Regions from separate parts of the Halobacillus salinarum genome, predicted to be linked through region 1. Evidence: riboswitches for the same ligand, from Rfam matches in the RefSeq annotation. Region 1 holds a riboswitch; each other region holds the start of a gene.
What was found. Region 1 has a riboswitch for thiamine pyrophosphate ahead of MUN89_RS11590 (ECF transporter S component). Riboswitches for the same ligand answer to the same signal wherever they lie in the genome.
Positions count from the first base shown of each region.

Region 1 (2,203 bases):
CCTCCTGCGTGCCTTCTCGATCAAGCAATGCTGTGGGTTCATCCAGAAAAAGCACTTCGGGTTCAAGCGCAAGTACAGAAGCAATCGCTGCGCGTTGTTTCATTCCACCAGACATCCAACGGATTTGCTGGTGGCTGGTTGCAAGACGAAGCCCCACTTTTTCGAGATAAGAGGAAATATACTGATCCATATCTTCCCTTGCTATTTGTAAGTTTTCTAACACAAAGGCAATTTCTTCATCCACATAAGGCATGCAGAATTGGCTGTCAGGGTCTTGAAAAACAATTCCTCTGCTTTCTGGAAGGTTAGCCGCGTCTGTTTTTATCGGCACTTGAATCGAATGTGGAATCAAGCCGGAAAGAACCTGCAGTAATGTAGATTTTCCAGACCCTGAGGGCCCCACAATGAGAATTTTCTCTCCTTTGTTAAAGGTAAAGGTTACATCTTTAAACAAGAGTTTTTCAGTCTGAGGAAATTTCAAACGCAGATTCTTAATACCGTACTTCTCTGTTATTTCAGTCCAAGGATTCATAATCAAGTTCTCCCGCAGGCCGAACCAGAGAAGCGACCCCTGTCTTTTCAAGTGAAGCAACTAAATAATAGCTGAATACCCCGGCAATTCCTATTGATCCTGCGATTCTTGCGACAATTAGTATGAACAAGTTCCAAACGGCAAGCTCACCTAAAAAACTATAGTAATAATCGATGAAGATGGAAACTAACGCAGAAGCAGCCGCTGCTAATGACACAATTATCAAGTCATAGCGCCGGTAACGGAACGCAGCGAAAACTACTTCTGCTGCGAGACCCTGGCCCAGGCCAAAGATAAGAGTAGCGACCCCCCATTCACCTCCAAAAATAAATTCTCCATGAGCAGCTGCCACTTCCGCCAATAAGGCCACACCAGGTTTACGAATCAATAGGTAAGCGACCGGTGCCGCAATGAACCACATGCCATAGATCAGTTGTTCAAGCTGCAGGCCGGCAGCTGAGACTATGCCATATAAAGGGCCCCAGACTTTATAAATGATTCCAAAAATAAGCGAAATGACGATCGTAATTAAAATGTCTGTTAATTTTAGTCCTCTTGTCAATTTTATCCTCTCCTTGTTTGATTTCGATCTGGTTACAAGAGGAAAAAAGTGAAAAAAAAGAACCACTTCTTTCCTGAGCAAAAGAAGTGGTTCTGCCGAATATCATCAATTGTTTATAATAATCCGCCACTCCACTTCCCTCCGCTGGTGTAAGCCAGATCAGGTTCTAAGGGTCTTAAAGTATGACTTTAATCTCAACCATTCTCCGGCTGCTGCCGGAAAGGTCCCCTAGTGGAAAAACATCATTCAATTATTTATGCATTTATCCTACACCATTCGCGTGAGTTATACAATCCCTACCTATAATTTTCACTGCTGTTTTCCATAGGGATAACGCAGTCTTTGCTCCCTGTATCTCTAAACAATCATGATAGTAAGCATTATGTTTGTGTGGATCATTCCATCACAGTATAATCTTATAAATAGTGAGCACGTTAAATGGATTTTTTATGTAATGGTATCATTTTTGTCATTAAAGTCATTAAGGAGGGTGTTATCGTGACGACACAGCCTTTCAATAAAATATTAATTGCTTCTCTATTACTGGCAGGTTCTTTTATCGCAATATTAAACCAGACATTGATGATTACAGCCATCCCTCCCATTATGGAAGAAATGCATGTGTCTGCAAATTCTGGACAATGGCTGACCACCGTATTCATGTTAGTCAACGGCATTATGATTCCTATTACAGCTTTTCTTATTGAACGCTTTACAACGAGACAATTATTCTTATCTGCAATGAGTATTTTTGTAGTAGGAACCATTATCGGAGCTATTGCTCCCAATTTTCAAATCCTGCTCCTCGGCCGTATTGTGCAGTCGAGCGGTGCTGGTATTATGCTTCCTTTGATGCAGACCGTTTTTCTTTTGATATTTCCAGTAAATAAACGCGGAGCAGCCATGGGGTATATTGGACTCGTCATTTCCTTTGCCCCTGCTATCGGCCCTGCCCTATCAGGCTGGGTTACGGAGAATTACTCGTGGCGGCTGTTGTTTTTAATTATCCTCCCTATCGCTATTATTGATATTATCATTGCCTTCTTTGTGATGAAAAACGTAACCGAACTGACCTATCCGAAAATGGATCTATTGTCCATCATGCTTTC
Region 1 is NZ_CP095073.1:2,264,740-2,266,942, reverse strand. Features, by position in the region: gene MUN89_RS11595 (ABC transporter ATP-binding protein) at 1-532, opposite strand, end outside; gene MUN89_RS11590 (ECF transporter S component) at 516-1,094, opposite strand; TPP riboswitch at 1,214-1,334, opposite strand; gene MUN89_RS11585 (MDR family MFS transporter) at 1,593-2,203, shown strand, end outside.

Region 2 (2,203 bases), 210 kb from region 1:
AGCTTTCTTCTATTTCAATCCCAACTCTCATCCTGTGCGGAAGACATGATAAGCAATGTCCGCTCAGTTTTTCTCAAGAAATGGTGAAGCTGATTCCTAAAGCCAATCTTGTAGTTTTTGAACAAAGCAGTCACTATCCCTTTTTAGAAGAACAAGAGAAATTCCTGGAAACTATTGGTTTTCATGACCACAGGCGATAAAATCAAATAGAGGAGGGGAAGAGGATGCTGAAGGTCTTCATGATCATGTCCACGATTTTACTAGAGATTATTGCTGTAGCCATCATTATTAAAAAAAGACAACAGATGCAAGAAAATAAAGGTTGGAAAAGTTTTGTGACGCCTGTCTGCTTTCTTTTAGCCCCTGTTGTTGCCTTAATCGCGTATTTGTTTAATGCAGCAGGAACGGTATCCTGGGCTTGTTTACTCGGATTATTTATCACCGCTGCATACTTTACTAAACATTTGCCTTCTCAAAAGAACCATGTCCATATGTAATCATCTGTGTTATAGTTAAATTAACATAAAATGGAAAAGAGGGTGCGAGTGCCATTAGTTTTGTCACGATGCTGTTGATTATCGTTTCTATCGGATGTTTTCTATACTTTTGGGGAAAGTCAGGACTCGAAATGGAGAAAGAAGAGGAAGATAAAGAAGAGAAGTAAAGGATCCCATTTGAAATAAAAAGTAGACAATACACTGGACGAACTACATAAGATCATGTAAAGTGATAAACAAATCGAATATACATATGCACTAGGGGTGCCTTTGTCTTAAAGGCTGAGATCAAAGTATAACTTTGGGACTCTTTGAACCTGAACTGGCTTTAGAACCAGCGGAGGAAAGTGACGAGAGTCAATCGATGGTACTATGATTATCAATAATTACCTTGATGGATAAAGCCGCTTTCTTCTAAAGAAAGCGGCTTTTTTATATGAAAATAGGAGGAACTAACTGATGCAGATTACTGCCGTAACCAATGGCGTTCTCTCTTATCAACGCTTACTAGCTATCCTGCCGGAAATTGAGGATGCATTAAAATATATAGTGATTCGGGAAAAGCAAGTAACAAAAGTTGAATACCTTCAGCTTATGGAGAACTTAATTGAAAAGGGAGTACCTAAACATAAATTGATCGTCCATCAGCATGTGGACCTTGCCATAAAATTGGAAATCCCCACTCTTCATTTACCAGAAATTGGTCCGTCTGTAAAAAACATTAAGTTCATGTATCCTCATTTAAAAGTAGGGGTATCTGTGCATTCACTTGCATCAGCCCAAGAGAAAGAAAAAGAGGGAGCAGACTATTTAATGTACGGCCACGTTTTTCAAACGGCAAGTAAAACTAATTTAGCTCCTAAAGGATTAGCGTCGTTAAGACAACTCACCGATTCTATTTCTGTCCCTGTGATTGCTATCGGGGGAATTACTCCATCATCTTTAGGACAACTTGGAAAAGCGGGTGCCCAAGGAGCTGCAGTAATGTCGGGGATCTTCGACCATCCTGATCCCCGATCGTCAGCAGAACAATACCAAAGGGAGGGAGAATTGTATGGGCAATCATTATGACGCAGCAGTTATTGGTGGAGGAATTATCGGACATTCGGCTTCTTACCAACTGAATAAACATGGGGTTCATACCGTGGTTTTTGAAAAAGGGAGAAGCGGGAGGGAAGCGACCCGGGCTGCTGCTGGAATGCTGGGCGTACACACGGAGCATGGGGTAAAGGATGCTTATTATGACTTTTGTGTCCGTAGTAGAGATTTATATAATAGTCTTGAAAAAGAGTTAAAAGACTTAACAGCAATCGACATCGGTCTCTCTAAAAAAGGGATGTACCACTTAGCTTTAAATGAGCAGGAAAAACACGCTCATCTCTGTAAACAGTCTGCCTTCCCGGCATTGAAATGGTTTAATGAGCACGAATTGAGAGAAAGACTCCCCCATTCCTCATCACAATTAGCAGGAGCCCTCTATTCAGAAAAGGATGGGCACGTGGAGCCGGCACATGTTTGTGAAGCTTTTAAAAGAGGAGCGTTGAGTTATGGAGGAGCATTGTTTGAAGAGACAGACATTTCAGCTATAGGTTCACAGGATGGTAAATATAAACTGAAAAGCACTCGCGGGGAGTGTACTGCTGAAAAAATTATAATAGCTTCGGGAGTTGGAAGCTCTAAATGGTTTGACGAAACTGGACTTGTAA
Region 2 is NZ_CP095073.1:2,476,378-2,478,580, forward strand. Features, by position in the region: gene MUN89_RS12750 (alpha/beta fold hydrolase) at 1-200, shown strand, start outside; gene MUN89_RS12755 (hypothetical protein) at 225-497, shown strand; TPP riboswitch at 748-860, shown strand; gene MUN89_RS12760 (thiamine phosphate synthase) at 957-1,568, shown strand; partial or broken gene thiO (glycine oxidase ThiO) at 1,552-2,203, shown strand, end outside.
Region 2: it holds a riboswitch for thiamine pyrophosphate, as region 1 does, so the genes downstream of both, MUN89_RS12760 (thiamine phosphate synthase) here and MUN89_RS11590 (ECF transporter S component) in region 1, are expected to answer to the same signal.

Region 3 (2,203 bases), 280 kb from region 1:
CGGAAGTTCCTTACGAACCATTGGAAGTCTCCTTAAAGACCGCTCCTTTATTGGATATGCACTTACGATTGGATTCGTACATGGAGGCAGCTTTGCTTACGTGTCCGGCACTCCTTTTGTATATCAGGAGATTTACCATGTCTCTCCTCAAGTGTTTAGTATCTTGTTTGGAATTAACGGGCTTGCCATAATAACCGGCAGTTTTCTTGTAGGGAGGTTAGGCGGCATCGTTCATGAGCGGAACCTGCTGAAAACAGCAGTGATTACTGCTGTTAGTGCCACTTTTGTTCTCCTTATCATGACTATCATAAAAGGGCCGCTTGCAGGGCTTGTTATCCCGATTTTCATATATATGACCTCCATGGGGATGGTGTTAACGAGTACATTTACTCTGGCTATGGAGCACCAGGCACATCGTGCGGGAAGCGCCAGCGCCGTATTAGGGATGCTTCCATTATTATTCGGTTCGATCGTCTCTCCACTCGTTGGTATCAATGAGTCTTCAGCCGTGCCAATGGGGGCGCTTTTATTTACAACAGCGTTGATTGGATCTATTGTTTTCTTTAGTTTAACGGGGAAGATGCAAATAGAAAAATCTAATAAGCTATCATTGAATGAAAACTAACTGAACTTGTACTCAGTAAACTTCTATGTTCTAATAAAAACCAGGAATCTTATATACCTTCACTAGGGGAGCCGCGTACTTTCGGCTGAGAAAAGCACAAAAGCTTTGACCCTTATTACTTGATCTAGGTCATACTAGCGTAAGGAAGTGAAGCGAGCCACTTGCAACCGCAATCTTGTACACTTTTATCTACAGCTCGCTCCTTCGTTAAAGGAGCGGGCTTTTTTCATGAAAATAAACAGAGTCATAAACTCCCGAAACAGAGAGGCCGGTCGTTATGATTACTTTTCTTATTATAAATGGAGGTGAATAAATGAAAGAACTAACTGAATTATTATCAGAAGTGGAGAGAAGAGAGAATGAATTGTACCAGCTGTTATCCGACTTAATCTCCTATCCAACTGTAAGTCCTCCTGCAAGAAACACCACAGAAGCCCAGGATTACGTCAGTGATTACCTTAGGAAAATAGGATTTTCCATTGAACAATGGGAGCTGTATCCTGGAGATTCTATTGTGGCAGGAACAAAACTCGGAAGGGATGAGGATAATGCTGGAAGCCTGATTCTGAATGGACATCTGGATGTAGCAGCTATTGAAGAAAATGAACAATGGGATTTTGATCCTTTTACCTGTGCAGTGACGGAGGAAAAGATTTACGGACGCGGCACGGCAGATATGAAAGGAGGAATGGCCGGGATTTTATTTGCCTTAAAACTGCTTTATGAATGGGGGATTGAACCGCTTGGCACGGTATATGTGCAGTCTGCGGCAGGAGAAGAAGTTGGCGAAGCCGGCACAAAATCCTGCTGTGAAAATGGATATCACGCTGATCTTGCCTTAGTAGCAGATACAAGCAACTGTATGATTCAAGGTCAGGGAGGGGTGATTACAGGTTGGATCATCCTTCAGAGCCCAGAAACATTTCACGATGCCAGCAGACGATCGATGATCCATGCTGGAGGCGGTGTGCACGGAGCAAGTACAATTGAAAAAATGATGAAAATAATAAGCGGGCTGCAGGAGCTTGAAAAGCATTGGGCTATTACAAAAAGCAGTCCAGGGTTCCCTCCCGGGTCCAATACGATCAATCCTGCTGTTATCGAAGGAGGCAGGCATCCTGCGTTTATTGCGGACCGGTGCGGACTTTGGGTCACAGTTCATTATTATCCTGAAGAAAACTACAACGACATTGTTCATGAAATCGAAGAGCACCTTTCCCATGTAGTTCAAGCTGATCCGTGGCTCAGAGAACATCCTCCTGCATTTCAATGGGGAGGGAACTCGATGATCGAAGAAAAAGGAGAGATTTTCCCTTCCTTTTCTGTCGACCGTCATCACACAGGGGTTGAGATGCTTGCTCATGCCCACGAGCTTGTGAACCAAACACCTGTACAATTCTCCATGTCGCCGACTGTGACCGATGGAGGATGGTTGGCAGAAGCAGGTATACCAACGATTTTATATGGCCCTGGAACCCTGGAACAAGCTCATGCGGTCAATGAATCTATCGACAGAATTCAGCTTCTTCAGTTTACAAAAACAATGGTCGCTTTTTTATATCGTTGGTTTTTGAATAG
Region 3 is NZ_CP095073.1:2,539,863-2,542,065, forward strand. Features, by position in the region: gene MUN89_RS13080 (Bcr/CflA family efflux MFS transporter) at 1-625, shown strand, start outside; TPP riboswitch at 680-788, shown strand; gene MUN89_RS13085 (acetylornithine deacetylase) at 939-2,203, shown strand, end outside.
Region 3: it holds a riboswitch for thiamine pyrophosphate, as region 1 does, so the genes downstream of both, MUN89_RS13085 (acetylornithine deacetylase) here and MUN89_RS11590 (ECF transporter S component) in region 1, are expected to answer to the same signal.

Region 4 (2,203 bases), 1.4 Mb from region 1:
CGGAATTGCTGCGGGTACGGAATCCGATCGAAATGTACGCCTCGAATTTCCTGCTCATGAGCAGGTCGATTATGTGTACTCCGAAGTTAAAAAGATTGATACAGATAAAGACCAAGTGCTCGTTGAAGAGCCGCATGAACCCATTTCCTATGACTACCTCGTTGTAGCACTGGGTTGTGAAGACAACTACCACGGGATTGAGGGAGCTAAAGAATTTACAAAAAGCGTCCAATCTATCTCTCAAGCGAGAGAAGCCGGGTTTGCTGTCAGTGAACTGAAAGCTTACGGCAAAGTGTCTGTGGTAGGAGCAGGACTCAGCGGAATCGAAGTAGCTTCGGAAATCAGGGAAAGCCGACCTGATTTAAACATCCGGCTGCTGGATCGCGGTGAGACCGTACTCAGAGCCTTCGATTCAAAAATTCAAGATTATGTGGAAGAATGGTTTGCTAAAAATGATGTGGAAGTTCTGCATAATGCCAATGTAGGATATGTGGAAAAAGACGGGGTTTGCAACAATGGAATCTGCTTTATTAATGACGTCACTATTTGGACTGCTGGCGTCCGTCCAAACCATCTGGCAAGAGAACTCCCTGTTGAAAAAGATACTCAGGAAAAAGTAGTAGTCAATGAATTCTATCAAGTACCGAAACGGCCGAATGTTTACATTGTCGGCGATTGCGCCTCCTCTGAGCATTCGCCTAGTGCCCAGCTGGCAGGACAGCAGGGAGAACAAATTGCGGACATCCTTTCATCTGTTTTAAGAGGCGAAACTCCTCAGAAACCAAAGCCGCTCAAACTGAAAGGCGCATTGGGATCTCTTGGTAAATCAGACGGATTCGGAAATATGCTGCAAAAACCAGTTACAGGACTTCTGCCCCGTTTAGCTAAATCCGGTGTCCTTTGGCTGAATAAACGCCACTAAGACTCAAGTCTTAGTTATCACTTGAAATCAATTCTTATTTATGGCAGAGTTTTAGATGATTACTAAATAGTTAACCAACTAAATGAAGATAAATGTAGGGGGACCAGTAAAGCTGGTTGAGATTGTATCCGATAGATACTGACCCTTGGAACCTGACCTGGTTTATACCAGCGTAGGAAACATAATGAACGACTTATCGTTTATAATCATGTGCACCCTAGGCAAAGGTTCCAGGGTGCTTTTTATATGCTCATGGGTTCCACCAGGTATTCTTAAGTAGGTTAACAACATAAGGAGAATGAAAGATGAACAAATTACTAATTTCTTTGGCAATCCTCATTTTTGGACTTGCTGCCTGCTCTGGTGACGACCATGCCTCCCAGTCCTCAAGCGGGGAAGGCCAAAAGACCAAGTCTGTGAAACTAGTCCTTGATTGGACGCCGAACACAAACCACACCGGCATTTATGTCGCAAAAGAGAAGGGTTACTTTGAAGAGGCCGGACTCAACGTGGAAATTCTGATGCCGGGAGAAACCGGTGCTGATCAACTCGTTGCTTCCGGAAAAGCTGACTTTGGAATCAGTGCGCAGGAAGCTTTGACACAGGCTCGTGTACAAGACATTCCGATCGTTTCTATCGGGGCTGTCATTCAGCATAATACTTCAGGATTTGCGTCTCCGAAAGAAAAAAAGATTAGTTCACCTAAGGATTTTGAAGGTAAAACTTATGGCGGTTGGGGGGCACCTGTAGAGAAGGCGGTCATCTCCTCCATTATGAAAAAGGAAAACGCCGATGTGAACAAAGTAGATATCGTAAATATGGGAAACACCGACTTTTTTACTGCTGTCAAAAGAGATGTCGATTTCGCATGGATCTACTATGGATGGACAGGCGTTGAAGCAGAGCTTCGCAATCAAGAGCTTAATATGCTCTATTTAACGGACTACTCCGAGAAGCTTGATTATTATACCCCTGTGCTCACGACTAGCGAACGCATGATTGACAACCATGCCGATACCGTTAAAGCCTTTATGAAAGCCGTATCGGAAGGGTATCAATATTCCATCGACCACCCTGAAGAAGCCTCAGAAATTCTAATCGATGCCGTACCTGACCTTGACCCTGAGCTCGTAAAAGCCAGCCAGAAGTGGCTCTCACCAAAGTATAAAGATGATGCCTCACAATGGGGAATTCAGAAGGAAGAAGTCTGGCAAAATTATGCGGATTGGATGTACAACCATGATTTATTGGACAAACAATTAAACGCAAAAGACGCGTTCA
Region 4 is NZ_CP095073.1:3,677,187-3,679,389, forward strand. Features, by position in the region: gene MUN89_RS19055 (NAD(P)/FAD-dependent oxidoreductase) at 1-922, shown strand, start outside; TPP riboswitch at 1,009-1,118, shown strand; gene MUN89_RS19060 (ABC transporter substrate-binding protein) at 1,228-2,203, shown strand, end outside.
Region 4: it holds a riboswitch for thiamine pyrophosphate, as region 1 does, so the genes downstream of both, MUN89_RS19060 (ABC transporter substrate-binding protein) here and MUN89_RS11590 (ECF transporter S component) in region 1, are expected to answer to the same signal.